DNA from 3 places in the Clostridium oceanicum genome. Region 2 is predicted to be linked to each of the others. Evidence: riboswitches for the same ligand, from Rfam matches in the RefSeq annotation. Region 2 holds a riboswitch; each other region holds the start of a gene.
The links. Region 2 has a riboswitch for cobalamin ahead of ABDZ71_RS15005 (ABC transporter substrate-binding protein). Riboswitches for the same ligand answer to the same signal wherever they lie in the genome.
Positions count from the first base shown of each region.

Region 1 (8,017 bases), on a different contig from region 2:
CAAATCCGGAAAAACAATATGAAACTATGTTTCCAGAAATAAATAATAGAGTTATTTCAACTATGTCCGATGTAGTATATCCAAATATTAATCTAAGTGCAGGAGATGATGATGCAATATTTTCCGATGTTGTAAGAGCATATAATGGAGCACTTAGTGTAGTTAAGGTAAGAGCAGATGGTGGAGAAGGTACAGATATATTAGATCTTTCTGGTTTGAAAGAAAATGATGATCAAACATTTGATTTTAAGTACTCTGTAAAAGATAATAATTTAAGTTATCTAAGAAAAAATGGCGATGGGAAAGATTATGACTTAAGTTTTTCGAGTTTTGAAGAAATAAGACTTACTAAAGAAAATAATAGAATTTCTATGAAAGATGATTCTGATATTGTTTTAAATGAAGACCAAAAACCTAAAGAAATTAGAATAATAGGAGCCGGTGCTAAGGAAAATTATATAGATTTTTCAACTGTAGAAGGAGCATCACTTTATTTTCAAGGATCACTAAAGAGTACAAATAAAATTTCAGGTACAGAAAATAATGATGTAATAGGACTTTCAAAAGTTGAAGATGAAAGTACATTAGGGTCATTAACGGCTTATGGTAATAATGGTAACGACATGCTTCTAGGGGGAGATTTTAGGATAGCAGGAATGAGTAGTTTTGTTTCAGATGACTATGATGGTTGGCATGATTATGATAATGAAGTATATACTATAAATGTTAATAGAACTAGTCTTAGAAGATATGGTGGATCAATAAAGAACGAGCTTCATGGAGGAAATGGAAATGATTATATAAAAGGTCGTGGAGATTATAATGTGCTTTATGGGGATTCAGGTTCAGATATTATTCAAGGTAGCGATAGAAGAGGGCTTAATATATTAAGTGGTGGATCAGGAAATGATATTCTACTTGCTGGGAATTTTGACACTGAATTAAATGGTGATGAAGGTAAAGATACATTAAATGGTAATGATGGTAGAGATGTTATAAATGGGGGTACAGGAGACGACTATTTATCTGGTGGAAATGGAGCCGATAATTTTGTCTTTTCAAATGATTTTGGTAAAGATACTATTAAAGATTATGAATCTCAGGATAAACTAATTTTTGATAGTACTAGTGGAGTTTCTAGTATAAATGATTTAGTGTTTATGGAAAATGAAGAGCAAAATTACTTAGCTTTAATTCATGATTATGATGTAGTAAAAATCCAAGACTTTGATGATAGTAAAAGTTTAAATATTAGAATTGGAGATAAAGTAGTAGATTCTAATACTATAGAAAGTTTGATAGAAAGTTCAGTAGGATTCAATGATTATAAAGATGCTGTAGTATCTCAAATAGGCAATCTAAAAGAGAGAGAAAGAGTATTAAATTCAATTTCATATTCAACACAAAATCAATATTCTGCAGCTTTCAGTGGTTCAAATAATGGACAAGTATAAAGTTTATAATAATAAAAAATAGATTTAATGTAAAGTATATTAAAATATAAAATAACTTAGAATAAGTGTATTATAGATGATATTGTAGATTTTAATGTAAAATATATTTGTAAAAATTAAATGAAAATAATTTAAAACTGCTTATTAATTAATAAGCAGTTTTTTAACTTATTAAATATAGATTTATAAAAGGAATCTTATTAAATGATTAAAGAAAGAACTTAAATTTATATTGATTATATTTTAAAATTGTAAATAAATAACTTGCTTAAATTTCAATAATTATAGTATAGTATATTGTGGTAAGTTTAAAAATTAAATACTTAAGAAATAGGTTTAGTAGATATTTAATAACTGCTGATTAAAAGGGAAGTGGGTTAGAATCCCATGCGGTCCCGCCGCTGTAATAGAGAAGTTTCTACAATATTTGCCACTAGGAAACTGGGAAGGCTGTAGAAATGCTGATACTTGAGCCAGAATACCTGCCTATTTTAATACACTAAAAACTCTACGAGTGATAGGGGGTGTCAAGGTCGTGAAAAATAAAAAATATATAAGCGATTATTGAGCCCTTTAATTTTATATTAAAGGGCTCTTATTATTAATCAAATTAAAAAAATTAGTGAAATTATTAGGTTAAAAAGTAGGGGGATTACCTAATAAGAGTTTTATAAGTGCTGTATTTCGAAAATTCACAATTTTTGAATTAAATAAACTTAATTATAAGAGGTGAAATATGAAAATAGCAATTGGTGTATGTGAAAAAATAAATGGAATATGTACAACTATGGGATGCTTTAAAGCTTTAAATAATGTAGAAAAAAGCTTTAGTATTTATAAAAATGAAGATTTAGAGCTTGTGTCATTTTTTACTTGTGAAGCTTGTTCAAGTAATTCATATGAAAATTTAATTAATATAGCAAAAAAGTTAGGACAAGCAGGAGTTGAAAGATTGCATTTAGGTGTTTGCATCGTTAAATGTGAAAAGAAAAGAACTAAGGAAATAAGAAAGATATTTGAAGATTATAACATAGAAGTGATTGAGGGAACACATTAACTTAAAATAGTTAAAATTAAAATAATTATACATAAAGGAGAATTTAAAATGAAAAAGAAGGTAACCAGCATACTTTTAATAGCTTTTATGGTATTAGGAATTTTAGGAGTAACTGCTTGTAGTAATAAAACTACAAAAAAAGAAAGCAAAAATGATACAAATGTAGAGAAGAGTGATAAAAATTCTCATTATCCAGTAACAATTACAACTTATAATTATGCTAAAAAACCAATTAAGGTAACATTTGATAAAGCACCAGAAAAAGTTTTAGCAGTATATCAAAATTCAGTAGAGACACTTTTAGGATTAGGCTTGGAGGATAAGATTGTTGCAGCAGCAGCTTTAGATCATGACGTTAAACCAGAATATAAAGAAGCTTTTAAAAAACTAAAATATTATAAAAAAAGACCTACAAAAGAAGAGGTTGTAGGAATGCAGCCAGATTTTATATTAGGGTGGTACTCATTATTTAAAGAAAAAAGACTTGGAGATGTAGACTTTTGGCATGAAAAAGGTATAAACACATATATATCACAAAATAGTGGAGTTAAAAAGCCTAATACATTACAAAATGAATATGATGATATTTTAAATATGGGTAAAATATTTAATGTAGAGGATAAAGCTAATAAAATAGTTGATAACATGAAAAAAGAAATAAAAAAAGCAAAGGATTTTGTAAAAGGAAAAGAAAAGGTTAAAACAGTAATTTTAGAAGTAGAAAAAGATGGAGTATATAGAGTATATGGTGAAGATAGCATAGGTGGAGATGTAGCAAAACAAGTTGGAGCAGATTTAGTTGCAAATAAAAATGGAAGTATAGGTAATGAAGATTTAGTAAAACTTAATCCAGACGTAATATTTACTGTTTATTATGGAGACGAAATTGATAAAAATACAGCAGTAAATAAGTTTTTGCAAAATAAAGGACTTTCAAGTGTTTCAGCTATAAAATCAAAAAGAGTTAACCCTATAATGTTAAGTGAAGTTTATTCAAGTGGAATAAGAACTTTAGATGGAATAAAAACAATAACAAAAGGTTTGTATAAAGATTTAAAGGATGCTAAGTAAATGAGTAAAAATAATATTAAAAAGGGTTTGCTAAAAGCAAACCCTACTTATATAGTTGTTTCTATTTTACTTTTAATTATACTTATATTTTCAGTACTTTTAACAGTAACTATTGGGTCCTTTCATATATCTATAAAGGACGTTTATGAAATTATAATATTTAAAATCTTTGGTATTGGTAGTTCAGAAAATTTATCAAAGGGACCTATTCATGATATTGTATGGATTATAAGGCTTCCAAGAATTATTTTAGCAGTTGTTGTAGGAATAGGGCTTTCTGTTTGCGGAGTAGTTATGCAGGCAATTGTAAAAAATCCTCTTGCAGATCCTTATATACTTGGGGTTTCATCAGGAGCATCACTTGGAGCTACACTTTCTATTATGCTTGGGGTAGGAACTTTTTTTGGAAGTAATTATGTAGGTGTATCTGCTTTTATAGGAGCTTTTATAGTATCTATTTTGGTAATGATACTTGCAAATATAAAAGGAAGGGCAAATACAACGAAACTTTTATTAGCAGGGATGGCATTAAGTACTGTATGTTCAGCATTTTCAAGTTTTATTATATATTTTGCCGGTGATAAGGAAGGAATACAAAGCATAGCATATTGGCTTATGGGGAGTTTTGCTGGTGCAAAATGGGGAAACTTAAAAGTAATTATTCCTCTAATAATAATTATAACAGTGTTTTTTATAACTCAGTATAGAACATTAAATTTAATGCTTCTTGGAGACGAAGTTTCTATAACATTAGGAACAGATTTACATAAATATAGACAAATATATTTATTACTTACCTCTATAATTATTGGATTTATAGTATATTCATCAGGGGTTATAGGATTCGTTGGCCTTATAGTTCCCCATATTTCAAGAATGATATTTGGTACAGATCATAAAAGAATTATAATAATATCTGCATTAATAGGTTCAATATTTTTAGTATGGGCAGATGTTTTATCAAGAATAATAATAAGAGGAAGTGAACTTCCAATAGGAATATTAATTTCTATGATAGGTGCTCCATGTTTTGTATATCTTATGATAAGTAAATCCTATGGTTTTGGAGGTGAGGCTTAATGGAATTAAAAACTTTAGATATAGAGGCATATTTAGGTGAAAAACATGTTTTAAAAGGTATAGATATTCATGTGAAAGAAAAAGAATTTGTAGGAATAATAGGGCCTAATGGTAGTGGGAAAAGTACATTTTTAAAATGCATATATAGAATTTTAAAACCATTTAAGGGAACTATATATATAGATGAAACTAATATAAATAAAATTTCCATGAAAGAAAATGCTAAAAAAATGGCAGTAGTATCTCAAGAAAATAATTATAATTTTGATTTTAAAGTATCAGATATGGTTCTTATGGGAAGAGCTCCACACAAAAAGTTTATAGAAAAAGATAATGAATTAGATTATGAAATTATGAGAGAATCTTTACAAAAGGTAGGGATGTTAGATTACGAGAAAAGAAGTTTTGAAACATTATCTGGAGGAGAAAAACAAAGGATAATTCTTGCTAGAGCTTTAGCACAAAAAACAGAATGTATTGTTTTAGATGAACCGACAAATCATCTAGATATAAAAAATCAGCTTCAATTTATGTCTAGGGTTAAAAATTTAGGACTTACAGTAATATCAGCTATTCATGATCTTAATATAGCTGCTCTTTATTGTGATAAAATATATGCTATAAAAAAAGGCGAAATTATAGCATATGGCACACCAAAAGAAGTTTTAACATCAAAACTAATAAAAAACCTATATGAAGTTGAAGCAAAAATTTTAGAAGATAAAGAAACAGGAATTTTAAATATAATATATAAAAAAATATAAAGTTATAAAAATTATATAAAATTAATACTAAATTATTTGTTTTTAAGATTGATTTAAAAATTTGTTATAAAAGTTATAGAATTTTAAATCCTAAATTATATAATTTTTCTTTTTAACTTACATAAAAATAAATACATATATTGTAATTAATCCTAAAAATATCAATTTAATATGTATTTTATCCAAAAAAATTATTATGTAAATGTTTTAATTACAATTTTTTTGTTGAAATGTTATTGTACTAATGGAGTATATTTATTACAATAGAATAGTCAGGAAAAATGACAAATAGGATCATGCTTATAGTGGGAACTTAAAAGTCCCTGTGGGTCCTAAAGGTGTATACAGTAAAAATTATAATAATATAATTTATTATAGTAATAATTCATTTAAATACAGGAAGGAGAACAAAATATGATTTATTCAACAGAAGTTGAGAGAATGTGCCCTATAACTAAAGGAGCAAATCATCAATCAGCTCCAATTCCAGAAGAAGGAAAATGGGTTCGCGCAAAAGAGGTAAAAGATATATCAGGATTAACACATGGTATAGGTTGGTGTGCTCCACAACAAGGTGCTTGTAAACTTACTTTAAATGTTAAAGATGGTATTATACAAGAAGCTTTAGTTGAAACAATAGGATGTTCAGGAATGACTCACTCAGCAGCAATGGCATCAGAAATACTTCCAGGAAAAACTATTCTTGAAGCATTAAACACAGACTTAGTTTGTGATGCTATAAACACAGCAATGAGAGAACTATTTTTACAAATAGTATACGGAAGAACTCAAACTGCTTTCTCAGAAGGTGGTCTACCAATAGGAGCAGGTCTTGAAGACTTAGGAAAAGGCTTAAGAAGCCAAGTTGGTACTATGTATGGAACAAAAGCTAAAGGTACTAGATATTTAGAAATGGCTGAAGGTTATGTTACAAATGTAGCTTTAGATGAAAATGATGAAGTTATAGGATATAAATTTGTTCATCTTGGAAAAATGATGGAAATGATAGGAAAAGGAATGGATGCTAACGAAGCTAAAGAAAAAGCTACTGGACAATATGGTAGATTTGATGATGCTGTAAAAGTTATAGATCCAAGACACGAATAATATATAAGGAGGAAGAATGAAATGGCACTATTTGAAAGTTATGAAAGAAGAATTGATCAAATAACTCCTGTACTTGAAAAGTATGGTATGAAAAATATAGAAGAAGCTAAAGCAATATGTGATGAAAAAGGAATTAACGTTTACGATATCGTTAAATCAACTCAACCAATATGCTTTGAAAATGCTTGTTGGGCATACACATTAGGTGCTGCAATAGCTATAAAAAAAGGATGTACTAAAGCTGCTGATGCTGCTGAAGTTTTAGGAGAAGGTCTTCAAGCTTTTTGTATCCCAGGATCAGTTGCAGATGACAGAAAAGTTGGTTTAGGACATGGTAACTTAGCAGCTATGCTTTTAAGAGAAGAAACTAAATGTTTTGCATTTTTAGCAGGACATGAATCTTTTGCTGCTGCTGAAGGTGCTATAAAAATAGCTGAAAAAGCTAACAGAGTTAGAAAAGAGCCATTAAGAGTTATATTAAACGGTCTTGGAAAAGATGCTGCATATATAATTTCAAGAATTAATGGATTTACATATGTTGAAACTAAATTTGACTACTATACTAGTGAACTTGAAGTAGTTAGAGAAGTTCCTTTCTCAAAAGGACCAAGAGCTAAAGTTAAATGCTATGGTTCAGATGATGTTAGAGAAGGTGTTAAAATAATGCACAAAGAGGGCGTTGATGTATCAATAACTGGTAACTCAACTAACCCAACAAGATTCCAACATCCAGTTGCAGGAACATACAAAAAAGAATGTGTTAACATGGGTAAAAAATACTTCTCAGTTGCATCCGGTGGTGGTACTGGAAGAACTCTTCACCCAGATAACATGGCAGCAGGTCCAGCTTCTTATGGTATGACAGATACTATGGGAAGAATGCATTCAGATGCTCAATTTGCAGGATCATCATCAGTTCCAGCTCACGTTGAAATGATGGGATTGATCGGAATGGGTAACAACCCAATGGTTGGTGCTTCAGTTGCTGTAGCCGTTGCTATAGAAGAAGGAATGAATAAATAGTATAAAACTATATTAAATTAACACACGTTTTACTGATTAAATTCGGTAATACGTGTGTTTTATTTTTTGCCTATATTTTTTTAGCATAGAAGATTAAAATTCAAAATTTAAAATAGTATATATAAATCCTATGATTTTCTAGTAGGAATTTAAAGGATTTTTAGAAGTAGAAGATAGAAAAATATTTTTTTCAAATGTAGAACTTAGGTTATTGTAAATTTTTTTATTAGTAAAATAGATATAAAACATATTGGATAAAAAAGGTAATAGCTGCAATTATATAGAATAGTTATAATGCATGTGAAAATAAATAGAGGTGTTTTATATGGAGATAGAAGGACTATTGATGTTATCTTTAGTAATTTTAGCATTTTTATTAAAAAAAGTATTTCTAGCTAAAACAATAACTACTATATTAAGTACTTTAGTAGGTGTATTCAGTAATAGTTGTGGATTTACTA
Region 1 is NZ_BAAACG010000001.1:4,620-12,636, forward strand. It holds gene ABDZ71_RS00015 (hypothetical protein) at 1-1,454, shown strand, start outside; cobalamin riboswitch at 1,770-1,958, shown strand; gene ABDZ71_RS00020 (CGGC domain-containing protein) at 2,191-2,511, shown strand; gene ABDZ71_RS00025 (ABC transporter substrate-binding protein) at 2,560-3,582, shown strand; gene ABDZ71_RS00030 (FecCD family ABC transporter permease) at 3,583-4,662, shown strand; gene ABDZ71_RS00035 (ABC transporter ATP-binding protein) at 4,662-5,426, shown strand; gene ABDZ71_RS00040 (iron-sulfur cluster assembly scaffold protein) at 5,841-6,533, shown strand; gene ABDZ71_RS00045 (GGGtGRT protein) at 6,555-7,556, shown strand; gene ABDZ71_RS00050 (hypothetical protein) at 7,882-8,017, shown strand, end outside.
Region 1: linked by a shared signal. The riboswitch ahead of ABDZ71_RS00020 (CGGC domain-containing protein) and the one ahead of ABDZ71_RS15005 (ABC transporter substrate-binding protein) in region 2 are both predicted to bind cobalamin.

Region 2 (8,017 bases):
TTCACTTGCTATGAGTGGTAACATACTTGGACCAATTATATTTTTCTTTGCTTGGAATGCTATTCGTATGGCTTTCATGTGGTATACACAAGAGTTTGGGTTCAAGACAGGATCTCGTATTACTGATGATTTATCCGGTGGTTTATTACAAGATATTACAAAAGGAGCATCCATCCTTGGTATGTTCATTTTAGGATCATTAGTAAACAGATGGGTATCTGTTAAATTTACACCAGTAGTATCATCTGTTAAGTTGAGTAAAGGTGCTTACATTAATTGGAGTAAGATTCCAGAAGGTGCAAAAGGAATTAAAGAAGCTCTTTTACAACAAGGTGCAGGTTTGTCATTAACTGATCACAAAGTTACTACTTTGCAAAATAACTTAGATTTATTAATTCCTGGACTTGCAGGGTTATTAGTTACACTTATTTGTATGAAATTGTTAAAGAAAAAAGTATCTCCAATTTTAATCATCTTTGGATTATTTGCGGCTGGTATTGTTTTCCACTTAATAGGTTTAATGTAATGTTTTATAAGCTTAGGCTTTTTAGCCTAAGCTTTTTATTAAATAAAAATTATTATATGTTTTTTAAAAAATAATTGATAGAAATATATAGAAAACATATAATAAAAATGAATGTATATATAAGTAGAAAAGAGGTATGAGTTAAATGGTTCAATCACTTAATACAAAGGTAGATTTAGTAATTGATGCAACAGCTTTTACTGGTATTTCAAACTATGGAAAGATTATGATAGGAGATAAAGGTTTTGAGTTCTATAATTCCCGTGATTCAGGTAAATATATTCAAATTCCTTGGGAAGAAGTTGATTATGTTATTACATCTGTAATGTTAAAAGGAAAGTGGATTCCTAGATATGCAATTCGAACTAAGAAAAATGGTACTTATACTTTTGCTTCTAAAGAACCTAAAAAAGTACTTCGTGTTGTTCGAAACTATGTTGATGAAAATCGAATAGTTCGTTCATTAAGTTTTTTTGATGTGCTGAAAAGGTCAGTAAAATCCATATTAAAGAAAAATAGTTAACTAGAAAAATTTAGATTGTTTGAGGTGCCAATAAGTTTTAATAAAGTTATAATAAAAGTTTTCTAGTGAATAGTTAAATTGCAATATTTAAGGTTCAAATTAAAAAATAAAAAATATATAGAAAATCAATTTTAAAAATATCAAGAAAGTGAAAAGCTAGTCTTTGATATAGGTAACTTTTTTAAGGACAACTAATCAAATAGTGGATGTAGGTCTTCATGTGTTGGTTTTGCAGAAGCATCATGCTGGAGATTGAAAAACCATTAGTTTAACTAGTGGTTTTTTTTATTTTAAATAAATTATAAATTTTTCATAAATTTCTTGATTCTAAAACATTTACATTTAATATTTTTTATATAATAAAGGGTGTTACATGTAGTTTTAAAAAATATTTTAGATATATATGTTGTTTTAATAGTAGATTTAATAATAAATATATTGAATTTTTCATCATCAAATAAAAATAAAACTAAATGTTAATATTTTTATAAAATTTAGTTTTATTTTTGTAAATAACTAATAAAAATAGAAATATTTTTATTAGTTGACACAACTATCTATAAAACTTATAATTTATTAGGAAATCTGAAATAGTAAGGAAGAGAATGTTAATATGATGAATATTATTAAAACTGCGATTATAACTATAATGATATCAATTATATCTGGATTATTACTGGATTATTGGAGAAATTTAGGGCCTAGAATATTATGTGATATAGGAAAGCCTAAAGTTAAAGAAAAAGATAATAAAAAAGTATACTCATATATTATTCATGTTTCTAATCAATCAAAAAAAATAATACATGATCTAACTTTAAATATACATAGTTTAGAAAATAATTTAAAATTTGAAAATGCTAAAATAACAAAAGGTTTAAAATTTGAATCTTTAATAAAAAATAATACTTTAGATATATGTATACCTTTTTTAAGTAAAGGGGATAAATTTTCAGTTACAGTATATGTGGAAGATTGTAATAAGCCTATTATTACAATGAGATCACCTGAAAATTTTAAGCAAATACATTCTATAGATGGAAAAAATAATTTTTTATCTTCATTCTTATTGTTTAATAAATCTAAGGATAAAAACAATATAATTTCAAGGGAAGATAGAAAAAAAAATAATACAGCTTCTGACTCAAATAATGATTTAACAATGATTATGGATAAAGTATCAGAATCTGATAAGTTAGTAAATAATAAAAATAGAAAAATAATCCCTAGAAAAAATAAACTTAATAAAAATAAAAAAATAATAATAGCAATTACATCTATTCTTCTAGTTGTGATTATGGGAGCTTTAATAAAATTTTATTTTAATGGAGCTTCAAATGATAAACAAGCACCAAGTACAAAAACTAGTGTTCCTAAAAAGTCTAATGATTCAAAAAAAGAATCTGATAAAGAAAATAAAAATATAGATTCAAATGGAAAGTTAGATAAAGGAAATGAAAATAAAGATTCAACATCATCAACAGAAAAACCAAATAAAAATTCAAATTCGAAATCATCAACAAGAACAAAAAATGAAAATACAAATACAAATTTTAAAGATAGTGGAACAAATAAAAATGTAGATCCAAAACAATCACAGGATAAAACAAATGAAAATATAGATTCTAAAGAGCAAAATGATAGCACAGATGAAAATACAGATTTAAAAACATCTACAGAGGAAACAAATGGTAAGGAAGACTCAGGATCATTAACAAATAAAAAAACTGAAAATGAAGGTAATTAAATTTAAGAGTTTACAAGTTTTATAAAAGATACAATTTTAATTTTATAGGTAGATAATAGTGAAAATATAATTAGTATATTTTACTAGGCTATATATGAAAAATAAAAAATAATATTTTAAATGACTGATGTACCGGATTCATTAGTCGTTTTTTTTTGTAAAAATTTATAGATTGAATAAACTTAGTTTAAATTTTTAAGATATTTTAAATTTGAACTATTATAGAAATAAAAGAAGAAAAATATAAAATATTGTCATATAATGAATAATATAGTATAATAAATTGAAAAAATTATAACTAAATTTTGAATGGATATATTAATATGAAAAATATAAAGATTAATCAATATATTAAATTTGGAATTATTATGGTTTCATTATATGGTTTTTATAACATTATTGGAATTGGATGTCCTATTAAATTTTTAACAGGTATTTCATGTGCTGGTTGTGGAATGACTAGAGCATGGGGATGCCTATTTCATTTAGATATTAAAGGAGCATTTTATTATCATCCATTATTTTTTTTACCTGTAATTTATTTTTTCTTATTTTTAGTGAAGGATAGAATATCTGATAAAAAATTTAAGGTGTTAATAATTGTTGGAATAGTAGCATTTATAACAATATATATATTTAGACTTTTTAATCCGGATGGTATTGTTATTAATATAAATATTAAAAATGGACTTATTTATAAATTTTATAGTTTTTTACAAAAAGGAGATTTCAATGATTAATACAAATAGAGGACTTGGAAAATACATATTATTTACTATTTTAACATTAGGTATATATGGGTATTGGTTTATTTACAAATTAGCTCAAGATGTTAATATAATGTGTGATGGCGATGGAAAGAAAACAGGAGGACTTTTAAAATTTATTTTATTATCTATAATTACATGTGGAATATATGCATGGTTTTGGTATTATAATATTGGTAATAGGTTAGCAGAAAATGCATCACGATATAAGTTACATTTTTCTGAAAATGGAACATCAGTACTTATGTGGTTTATATTTGGAGCTTTTTTATGTGGAATAGGACCTTTTGTTGCTATGAATATTTTAATTAAGAATACAAATGCATTAGCATTAAAATATAATGAAAAACAAACTAGTACTGGTTATTCTTCTGGAATTAATTAAAAATTAAATATTTTTTTAAATGACTAATGTACCGGATTCATTAGTCATTTTTTTATTTCTATAAAATTAATAGCTTATATATAGATATTAATAAAATTATAAATTTAAGGTTTTAACTTAATTTATTTGTTTTTAACTAATTTAAACATATTAAAAATGATGTATAGTAAAATTGACATATATATCATTAAATGATATAGTTTATTTAATGATATATCATTAAATGATACATTGTATAGAAAGGAGAATAACATGGCAAGGAAAGATTCTATTGGTGTAGGCGAATTAACGGATTCTGCTTTTTATATACTGGCAAGTGTTATAGAGGAAAACCATGGATATTTAATTATGAAAACAGTTGAAGAATTAACTAATGGTGAGGTTACAATTGGACCTGCATCACTTTATACAACTATTAAAAAACTCTTAAAAGCAGGGCTTATAGAGTTAAAATCTGAAAAACACCAAAATAAAAAGACATATAAAATTACAAATTTAGGAAAAGAGATGCTCTTGAAAGAGATTGATAGAAAGAAGCAAATGGTAAAATTCGCTGAGAATTTTTTAAGATAGATTAAAGGGAGATGAAAATGCCAAATGAAAAATAAATATTTTATGATAGGTGGGTTTGCTTTTAGTGAAGAAAGTGATATGAAAAAATTAAAAAATTATGCTAAAAAAGGTTGGATATTAGAAAGTATAGTTGGAGGGTTTTTCTATAAATTAAAAAAAGATAAGCCTAAAGATATAGAATATAGCTTAGATTATCAAAATGAAGCAAGTGATGAATATTTTAATATATTTTTAGAGGCAGGTTGGAAACATGTTCTTTCTATGGGTAATGAAATACACATTTTTTCAGCAGAAGAAGGTACAAAGCCTATTTATAGTGATCGTGAATCAGAGATTGATAAATATACTAGGATAAAAAAACAAATGGGTAAAGGGTCTATTTATTCTTTAGTTTCATCTGTTATTTTAGGTATTTTGTTAGTTATTTCTTTGAAAATTTTTAGGCCTATATTTCTTGTTATATTAGCATTGCTTTTGGTAAGTATTGTTGTATTTATCTTTAGTTTTATGCCCTTTTGTGCATATAGTTTTAGATTAAATCAGTTATGGAAAAATGAAAATAATAATAGTAAAGTAACTCCAGGTAAAGCTGTATGGAAATTATATTTTGTTGTAGGAATTATTTTTATATTTTTTGGTATAATACGTTTAGTTGAGAAAAAAGATTTTGGTCTTGTTTTTATTATTATAGGAGCATTTAATGCTTATGTAGGTTTAAGTAGCTCTAAAGAATAAAAAAAATTTTAAATATACCCCCTATATAGAATAAAGTTAATAATTAGTATTTTCCATTCTGTATAGGGGGAAGGTTGTTATTTTATAGATTCCTTTATAATTTTAAAAAATTGATATATAATGTTATAGATTGATAATATAAAATTTATTAAAACAATTTCAAAAGTTATAACAAGTGTTTATACTTAGGTATTGAAAATAAATAATAAATTTAAAATATATTGATTAGTTATTTATTTTTATCTACCTTAATAGGGAATGAAGTTAAATTCTTCAACTGCCCCAGTAACCGTGAAACTGACGAAATCTTAATATGCCACTGATAAATTTGGGAAGGCTAGATAGTAGGATGAAGTTAAGTCGGGAGACCTGCTTGTTATAGAAACTAGTATTTTCTGAGGGTGAAATATTAGATAGTTTATTATACATAATAGTAAGGGAGTTTTTTTATTAATCTATCCTTTAATAACTATGTATTTTAGCCCATACTCTTAAAAGAGTATGTTTTTTTATTGTATAGGAAATCATAAATTTATTAGTAAATTTAAAAATTTTTAACAATGATAATTTTGCATTTATAACCCTTAATAAATAAAAAGGAGTATACATATGAAATTAAAAAACAAATTATTATCTATAGTATTTATGATTTTTATAGTTATAGGTGCTTTAACAGGATGTAGTCAAAAAACTCAAGTTATGAAGGACAGGGAAGGAAACGAATTTAAGCTTCCTAAAAAGGTAGATACTATAATATCTACGGCACCTTCTAATACAGAAGTTTTAGTAGAACTTGGGTTAGGAGACAAACTAGTTGCTATAGATAAGTATTCAAAAGATGTTAAAGGTGTAAATAAAGAAGCTAAAAAAATAGATTTTAGAACGCCAGACGTAGAAACAATAGTTTCATTAAAACCAGATATAGTAATAGCTTCAGGCCATAATAGAGATGGAAATGAGGATCCTTTTTCTGAAGTTAAAGAAGCTGGTATAGAAGTTGTATATATACCAAGTAGCTCTAGTATAGAAGGTATATATGATGACATTAAGTTTATATCTAAGGTTACAGATACTGAAAAAAAAGGTAACGAGATAGTAAGTGACATGAAAAAAGAAATAAAATCTATGAAAGAAATAGGAGATAAGATAAAGGGTAAAAAAAGTGTTTATTTTGAAATAGGATCAACTCCATCATTATTTACTTTTGGAAAAGATACATTTTTAAATGAGATGATAGAAGTTATTGGAGGAGAAAATATATTTAAAAACCAAAAGTCTTGGTTAACTGTAAATAGTGAATCAGTAATAAAAGCTAATCCAGATGTAATATTTACAAGTGAACCTAAAAAAGATGCCCTTAAATCTATAAAAACCCGCACAGGATGGCAAAATATTAAAGCAGTAAAAAACAATAATGTTTATTATATAGATAAAAACTATTCATCTAGACCATCTAATAATATAATAAAAGCTTTAAAAGAAATGTCGAAGGATATTTATAAAGATAAACATGAATAAGAAAAAAGTTTTAATAATATTATCAATTTTTTTAGTGATTTTGGTTTTATGTGTTGGAATTTCCATAGGAAGTTCCAATATTAATTTATTAGATACAATATCTATATTATTTAATAAAATATTTCATACACCTATAACTAAAGATATTGATAAAAACAATATATCAATAATATGGAGTATAAGATTACCTAGAGTTTTATTAGCTTTTATTGTAGGTTCATCTTTATCTGTAAGTGGTGCTGTAGTTCAATCAATACTTAAAAATCCATTGGCATCACCATATACTCTAGGAGTGTCTTCTGGAGCTTCCCTTGGTGTAGGATTAGTTTTAATATCAGGTATTTATGTGCCTTTTATAGGCAAACTTGCTATGCCTTTCGTAGGTTTTTTATGTGGAGTTACAACGGTATTTTTTATTATTAGGTTTTCTTCTAAGGTAGATAAGGGAATGTCAAATAAAACTATAATTTTAGCAGGAATGGTTTTTTCTCTGTTTTTTAATGCTATATTAACAACGATAACTGCTTTAAACAGCGAAGATATAAAAAGTATTGTGCTTTGGCAAATGGGCTCTTTTGCTATGAAAGGATGGTCTTATGTTAAAGTCGGTATACCATTTTTCATTATAGGAATAATGGGTGTTATGTTTTATTTAAAAGAGATGGATATATTATCTTTTGGAGAAGATCAAGCTAAATCAGTTGGAGTAGATACATATAAAGTTAAAAAGAATTTACTGATTTTTTCTTCTGTTTTAACAGGAAGTGCTGTAGCTTTAAGTGGAGTAATAGGATTTATAGATTTAATAATTCCTCATATTATAAGAAAAATATTTGGAGCAAAACATAGTTATGTTATTCCCATGAGTGTAATATGGGGAGGATGTTTTATGGTTATTACAGATTTAATAGCAAGAACTATAGTAGTACCTTCAGAACTTCCAGTAGGGGCAATAACAGCATTAATTGGAGCACCGTTTTTTGCATACATATATTTTAAAAAATCTAAGTAGGTGATTTAATGTTAGAACTTAGAAATATTAATTGTGGATATGATAATATAGACGTTATAAAAAATATATCATTTAAAGTTAAAAGAGGAAATATGATTTCTATAGTTGGTCCTAATGGATGCGGTAAAAGTACACTTTTAAAAGCTATAGCTAAACTTATGAAATATAAGGGAGATATACTTTTAGACTCTAATAATATAAATAAATTAAGTAGGAAAGATATATCTAAAA
Region 2 is NZ_BAAACG010000013.1:218,634-226,650, forward strand. It holds gene ABDZ71_RS14970 (PTS system mannose/fructose/sorbose family transporter subunit IID) at 1-526, shown strand, start outside; gene ABDZ71_RS14975 (DUF956 family protein) at 672-1,049, shown strand; gene ABDZ71_RS14980 (hypothetical protein) at 1,663-2,796, shown strand; gene ABDZ71_RS14985 (DUF2752 domain-containing protein) at 3,120-3,536, shown strand; gene ABDZ71_RS14990 (DUF4234 domain-containing protein) at 3,529-3,948, shown strand; gene ABDZ71_RS14995 (PadR family transcriptional regulator) at 4,201-4,521, shown strand; gene ABDZ71_RS15000 (DUF2812 domain-containing protein) at 4,546-5,256, shown strand; cobalamin riboswitch at 5,466-5,647, shown strand; gene ABDZ71_RS15005 (ABC transporter substrate-binding protein) at 5,866-6,774, shown strand; gene ABDZ71_RS15010 (FecCD family ABC transporter permease) at 6,767-7,786, shown strand; gene ABDZ71_RS15015 (ABC transporter ATP-binding protein) at 7,795-8,017, shown strand, end outside.

Region 3 (8,017 bases), on a different contig from region 2:
TACTCCTTCTACATATCTAAATGTAGGAGAAGATATTAATTTTTCATTTATTATATAAACTCTATCATTTTTAATAGCATTTATTTTATCAAAGCCAGCTCTTTTCTTTATTTTGTCTACAGAAACTGTACGGTTCATAACTCCTTTTTGAGCTACATATACTTCGATTTCTGATGCTTTAGAAAGTATTTTTTCAGTTCCATAACTTGCTATACTACTTTTCTTTAAACTAGTAGCATCTTTTGCTACATTTATTCCACCAGCATATTCTATAGCTTTACCTGCAAAACTATCCTTTGTAACTGTTCTTAAATCATTAGTAGTACTTTCAAAATATACTTTTCTTTTATCTTTTATTTGACTACTTTTAGTTTTTATAGCATTTAAATTTTTATGATACCTATTTAATTTTTCTTCTGCTACTTTTTCTTTTCCTGTTATTTTTCCTAATGTTTTTATGTATTTATCAAAATCTTCTAGTTTTTTAGGATAAAGACTTATAACTTTTATTCCAGCATTTTCTAAAGATTTCACAAAATCTTTATGGGCTTTTGCAGTAGTAGTTCTTAATAATACAACATCTGGTTGAGCCTTTATTATATTTTCTGGATCTTCCTTATAATCATAAACTTTTTTCTTTGAAACTTCTTTAGGATATTTGTCTGATTTACTAACTCCTATTATTTCTTTATCTAATTGGAGTGAAAATAAATTTTCAGTATGTGCAGAATAAAGTGAAATTATTTTTTTAGCTGGTTCTTTTAACTCTATTGTTTTTCCTAAATCATCCTGAATTTTTATTGATTCTTCCTTTCCATTAGTAGATGTTGTTGTTGTTTTAGCACAAGCTGAAAAAACAAGTATAAACATCAAACTCAAAACTACTAGTAACTTCTTTCTCATTATTATCTTCCCTTCTATATCAGTAATATTTTAATAAACCTCTAAAGAATCTTTTATAAATTCCCCTTTAATATTAAACACATCTTTTAATGCAGTCTTATTTAAAACTTCACTACTTTTCCCAAAATTATAAACGGATCCTTTATTTAAAATAACTAATTCATCACAATATTTTCTAGCTATCTGTAAATCATGCATTATAAATATTATTGTCTTGTTTTCTTCTTTTGCTTTTTCTTTAATAAGTTTTAAAAACTTGATTTTATAATAAATATCTGCATTACTAAAGCCTTCATCTATTAAAATTATATCTGTATTTTTACATATAGTTTTAGCAAAAAATACTCTTTGAGTTTCTCCCCCGCTAAGCTCTGTTATTTTTTTCTTTTTTATTTTTATAAGTTCTGTATCTTCTAAAGATCTATTAATTATATCTATATCTTTAGATTTTAAATTTCTACCACAAAACGGGAACCTACCCATAGCTACTATTTCTTCTATAGTATAAGGAAATTTAATCTGAAACTCTTGTGACATAAGAGATATTTCTCTTGATAAATCATCAATACTATAGTATTTAATATTATCTCCTTTTATGAATATATCTCCCTTTATATCTTTTATAATACCAGTTATAGCTGAAAACAAAGTGCTTTTACCGGTACCATTAGGCCCTATTATTCCATAAAACTTTCCTCTTTCAAAAGAAATATTTATATTTTTAAGTATTTCTTTTTTACCTACAAAAGCCTTTAAATTTCTTATTTCAAGTATCCCCATAAAAAAACTCCTACTAATTTTCCATTGTATTTTTTCTATTAATAAATATGTAACAAAAAAATGGTCCTCCTATAAGGGTTGTAAGTACCCCTACTGGCAATTCATTTTTAAGCATACTTCTTGTTACAGTATCTGCAACTAAAAGTAATATTGCTCCCATAAGAGCACTAGCTGGAATAACTTTTTTATTGTCAGCTCCTAAAAGAAGTCTTGCTATATGTGGAACTACCAATCCTACAAATCCTATAATTCCACAAAGTGAAACACAAAGGGCAGTAATTATAGAACATACCACAAGGAATATTTTATATACCCTATCATAGTCAACACCTAAAAGAATAGCTTCTTTTCTTCCTAAAGTCATAATATTAAGTTCACTAGAATATTTTACGCAAAAGAAAAATCCAATCATCACAAAAACAGTTAAAATAAAAGCTTGTTTCAAGCTTTTAGAACTTAAATTACCCATTAGCCAATAAATTATTGAAACTGAATCTTCATCAGAAATACTTTTTATAAAACTAACTCCAGCTTGACAGGTAGAACTAACAATTATTCCTGCAAGAACTAAACTTGAAGTAGTTATAATTCCTTTTGCTTTAGCTATCTTTAAAACAGTTATGAAAACAAGCATTGAAAAGATTACTGCCATAAACTGAATAGGTATATCTTTAGATGTTGCTATATTTATGTATATTGCAATGCAAGCTCCAAGAGCTGCTCCAGAAGAAATTCCAAGAGTATAAGAATCTGCTAATGGATTATTTAAAAGACTTTGAAGAACTACTCCACTAATTGAAAGCCCCATTCCAACTACCATAGCTAATATAACTCTTGGAAGTCTAACATTAATTAATATAATCTTACCTATATCTTGTTTTAAACTTAAAATATTAGCTTTTCCAAGTGCTAAAGATACTAAGAATACCAAAACAAGAATAACTATACATAAACTGATTACTAATTTAAAATTTTTTTCTTTAACCATTATTTCTCCCTTAAATAAGCAATTTAAAAAGCAATATACAAAAGTATATTGCTTATCTTTCATCACAAAAAAGCACCATAAAAATGGACTAAAATTGTTATAAAATTCTTTCCCTCCGAAAGCTTTACAATTATACAAATTAGGCAGGTTTCCTGACTTATAATTCTTCCTTACTCTTAACCTTCCCGTTTATAGTGGTTTTAAATAAGAGCTTGTCCTTAAATACAGTAGCGGGGGCTGCTGCAGATTTAAACTGCATTCCCTTTTACCCTTCAGTTAAAAAGGCACCTAAAATTTATTAAGTTTTACAACTACTAATGTTATATTAAATACTCTTTTATGTCAATTTAATTATATAGGCTTATCTAAATAAACACCTCATTTAAATAAATTCAAAATCCTATTAACTTTTATAAAATCATAATTTTATAAAAACTAAAATCCTCTATTTGATTATTTTCTATGACTTATTAAGAATTATTTTTAACATTACATATATCATGTGATTCTTGGAATAATATTATTATAAAACTATTATTATAAAATTACCTTAGGAGGATATATATGAAATTAGTAAGAGGAAATTCATATTTTTTAGATAGAAATGATATTGATACAAATTATGAAAAATTAAATAATAATATAAGTTCAAAAATAGTTATAGTTGGCGGTGGAATTACCGGTGCTCTTTGTGCATATTTCTTTGCAAAAGAAAATATAGAAACAATTTTAGTTGAAAAAAATAAAATATCTCAAGGTTCTACTTCAATCACTACTTCCCTTCTTCAATATGAACTAGATGATTTTATTATAGATCTTGAAAAAGATTATAGTTTAAACAAAATAATGGAAGGATATAAATTTGGTGATGATGCTCTTCATATGTTAAAAGATATCATAAATGAACTTAACATAGAATGCGATTATAAAATTAAAGATTGTCTTTTATATACAACTGATCCTAAAAAAATTGATAAGCTAAAATATGATTATGAAAAAAGAATAGAAAATGGATTTGATGTTGATTTTATAGATGAAAATTCTACAAACTATGATTTTTCTTTTGATATAAAGGCAGGAGTTTATTCTAAATCAGGAGGTTCTGAAATAGATCCAGTAAAATTCACAAGAGCACTTATAGAAAAAATTCAAAAGATGGGCTGTAAAATATATGAAGATACTGAAATTGTAGATTTTGTCCATTCAAATAATAGTGTGATTTTAAAAACTAAAAATGATAACACTATAACCTGCGAAAAAGTCATCGTTGCAACAGGATATGACATAAACACTTTTACAAATAAAAAGTATTGTGATATATATACTACTTATAATATAGTAACTTCACCTTTAAAAGAAATAACTGGATGGCATAATCATTGTTTAATTAGAGATGGTGAGGATCCTTATACATATCTTAGAACAACAGTAGATAATAGAATTATAATAGGCGGTGAAGATACTCGTTTTATTCCTGAACTTTTAGAAAATAAAATGGCTGAAAAAAAATATGATGCCTTAGTAGAAAAGTTTAATAAATTATTTCCTCAATTCAACTATTCTATAGACTTTAAATACAATGGAGCTTTCGGTACAACAAAAGATAACCTTCCATACATAGGTCCTGACCCTGAAAATAAAAATATATGGTATTGCTTAGGCTATGGTGCTAATGGTATATTATTTTCTATTAAAGGTGGAGACATATTAAGTAAACTATATAAAGGCATTTTATCTAAAGATTATAAACTTGTATCAATAAATAGAGATAAATAACTTTAATTGATTTTCTAAAATATCCATATAAAAGAATTTAAATATTTCTTTTAAACTTACTTATAATTAGTAATTTTTGTACAAAAACAAAACTTATAAAACAAATAATACTATTTGTTTTATAAGTTTTTAAATTATATTTACTAATTATCATTTTTTTTATTATATAAATATACTACTAATGCTACTAAAATTATAATTATTCCACCAACAATACTTAAGGCGTCTGGTGTTTCTTGCCATATTATAAATCCTAAAATAGCAGAAAAAATTATATTAGTATAATTATATACAGCAACTTCTGAAGCAGGTGCATATTTATATGAATATGTTAACGCTATTTGTGCTATAGCTGCAAATATACCAATAAGTATAAGATATATTAACTGATTTAATGTTGGTTTACTAAAATTTAAAAGAACTAAAGGAAATGTTCCAACTACTGATATAAGAGAAAAATAAAAAACTATAGTTGCAGGTTTTTCTTTATCTTTCAAATATCTTACCATTGTGTAAGCTCCTCCAGCAAAAGCTGCTGACAAAAGGCCTGATGCCGCTGGTAATATACTCAAATCCCACTGAGGTTTTATTACTAATAAAACTCCAATAAAAGCAACTACCATAGAAATTATTTTAACAGCATTAAGTTTTTCTTTAAGAAATATAGCTGCAAATATAATTATAAAAATAGGTGAAAGCTTGTTAATCATAGAAGAATCTGCTAAATATAAATTATTTATAGAATAAAAATATAAGAAAACACCTGTTAATCCTAGTAATGATCTTGCTAATACATATTTAAAATTTTCTTTCTTACATATAAGACTCTCTCCACTATTTCTACTTGCTACAAAAACCACTATAAAACTTACTAAGTTTCTAAAAAAAACTTTTTCAGCTAAAGGTATATCTCCTGCTAACTTTACCATTGCTGCCATAAAAGCAAATCCTAGTGCTGATAATAGCATAAGAAATACTGCTTTTGATTTATTATTCAAAACTACCACTCCTGTCAAATATGTGACTACAATTTATTATTCTAATTAAGAATCTTTATCATTCATACATTATATACTTACTAAAAAATATGTCCAACAAAAAAAAGGCTATTTACAGTAATAAAATTGCAAATACCCCCTATTTCCTATATAAAACCTCATTATATATACATATTTCAAAAATATTAATAAAACCTTTACTTATATAAAATGTCCACAATCCATTCTTTTTTTATCTGCCAAATGGTTGCTTGAGTCATACCTGGATTTTTATCATTCACCTCAAAAATTCTTTCCCAACTATTTATAATTTTATTTTTTAACAAAGGATAAAAATTTCCTTTTGAACTCATTATTAAAGCTGATTCATCATATATATTATATTTTTTTAATTCTTCTTTATGTTTTATCTCGTCTTCTTTATTTATAGGTACATACCAATAGTTTACTACATATCCCCACTTTTCAAAATTAGTTAATACTACATTTCTAATATCTACTTCTAACTCTAAAATAACTGTACCTTCTACAGGTTGAAGACTTAATTCTTTTGAAGTTGAAAGCCATATAGGATAGGATACCCCTTCTGGTCTAGAAACTATTTTATCTGCTTTTGAACTATACCAATCATATAACTTAATATAATAATCAGCTATAGTATCATTCTTTTCTTTAATATAATCTTTCTTTACTATATATTCTCCTTTTTCTTCTATCTCTTTTAATACATTTTTATGTTGTCTTGTCCATAGCTTAATTTTATTATTTTTAACATTTTGGCAATATATCATAATTATGCCTCCTATAATAGTTATTGTTGAAATTTTCTAAAAATTTTACAAATATTTTATTGATTTCATAATTCTAATATTAAGCCCTTTAAAATAATTGCTAAATTAATATTTATTTAATTATTATCTATCTAGGATTAATAACTTCTACTACCCAATCTTTTTGTATTTCCCATAATGCTGCTTGTCTAGATTGAGATAAAACTATCTTATCATCAAATAATCTATCCCAGCTTTTTTTAACTTTGCTTTTCAAAAATGGATAAAAATTTTTCATATATACTTCTGTTTCATCATATATACCTTGCTCTTTTAATTTATTTTTATATTCTTCTAAATCCTTATTATCCTTAGGTACATAAGAAAGATTAAGTATACGATTCCATTTTTCTCTATCAAATAATATAACTTTATCTGAATCCACCTCAATTTTTAATATAACAGAATCCTCATAACATCCTACATACTTAGGATCCTCTGATAACCAAATAGGATATTCAGCTCCTTTAGGTTTAGGTAATATCTTTTCTGCTTTATTTATAAACCATCCATAGGGTTCTAAAAAAATCTTTGCTACTTCTCTATATTTTTTTTCAATAAACTCTTTCTTAACATGATATATTCCTTTTTCTTTAATAGTATTAAGAACAATATTTCTTTGACAAGTCCATAAAGTTACTTTCTCATTTTTATTTTCCAATTTTTATCCTCCTCACATAATTTTTTATTTTAATTTTAAAGGTATACCACAAGATACTAAAAATACTTCATCACTTAATGATGCTATGTATTTATTTATATTACCAGAAAAATCTCTAAAGATTCTTCCAAGTTTGTATTCTGGAACTACTCCATACCCTACTTCATTAGTAACAAATACTATTGTTTTCCCTGAGTCTCTTACCTTTTTTATAAGATTATAAAATTCATTTTTTATATTTTTAAGTATATCTTCTAACTCTTCAAATTTAGCTTTATCATAATCTATTTTTTCATCAAACATTAAATTAGTTATCATATTAGTGACACAATCTAAAAGTATATATTTTTCATCATACTCTTTTAATTTATAATTTAAGTCTTTATATCCTTCATAAGTTTTCCATGAATTTTTTCTTCTTTTTTTATGGATATACACTCTATCTTCCATTTCTTTATCTAATGTTTTAGCTGTTGCTATATATAAAACATCTTCTTTATCATTTAAAAGTTCTTCTGCAAATTCACTTTTACCACTTCTAACTCCACCAGTTATTAAAACTACTTTTCCAAAATTATTATCACTCATTTCAAATTCTCCTTTTAAATCCATTAACTAAATCCTTCATTCTATAATTAATTATAAATATATTAGTAAAAACTATTTTTTAACTTATTTATAATTATAACAAATTATTTATAACACATAATTATATTTATATAAATAACTAAGGAATAGTAACTATGAGCCCTTTAACTTTTTATAGTCTATATTTTCATTAAAATCTACTAACAATCATAGCTTCAATCTAAATTGAAACTATTATGTTTCAGAAAATTCTTTACAACATTTATTTAGATTTATTTCTATACCATAAAAACTTTATATAAAAAATTAAAGTAATTATAATCTTATTACCACATTTTTAGTATCTAAAAAATAATTATAAATTTCAATTTTTTTACTGGTATTATTTCTATATTTATATTATAATTTAAATCTATCCCAAAGAACAAAATACAAAAATGGTTTGTTATAAACAGCAAACCAATAAACTTATCCACATTGTGGATAAGTTTAT
Region 3 is NZ_BAAACG010000008.1:589,736-597,752, forward strand. It holds gene ABDZ71_RS08845 (ABC transporter substrate-binding protein) at 1-903, opposite strand, end outside; gene ABDZ71_RS08850 (ABC transporter ATP-binding protein) at 934-1,683, opposite strand; gene ABDZ71_RS08855 (FecCD family ABC transporter permease) at 1,697-2,671, opposite strand; cobalamin riboswitch at 2,797-2,978, opposite strand; gene ABDZ71_RS08860 (NAD(P)/FAD-dependent oxidoreductase) at 3,236-4,447, shown strand; gene ABDZ71_RS08865 (DMT family transporter) at 4,591-5,445, opposite strand; gene ABDZ71_RS08870 (DUF3841 domain-containing protein) at 5,643-6,236, opposite strand; gene ABDZ71_RS08875 (DUF3841 domain-containing protein) at 6,364-6,936, opposite strand; gene cobU (bifunctional adenosylcobinamide kinase/adenosylcobinamide-phosphate guanylyltransferase) at 6,961-7,524, opposite strand.
Region 3: linked by a shared signal. The riboswitch ahead of ABDZ71_RS08855 (FecCD family ABC transporter permease) and the one ahead of ABDZ71_RS15005 (ABC transporter substrate-binding protein) in region 2 are both predicted to bind cobalamin.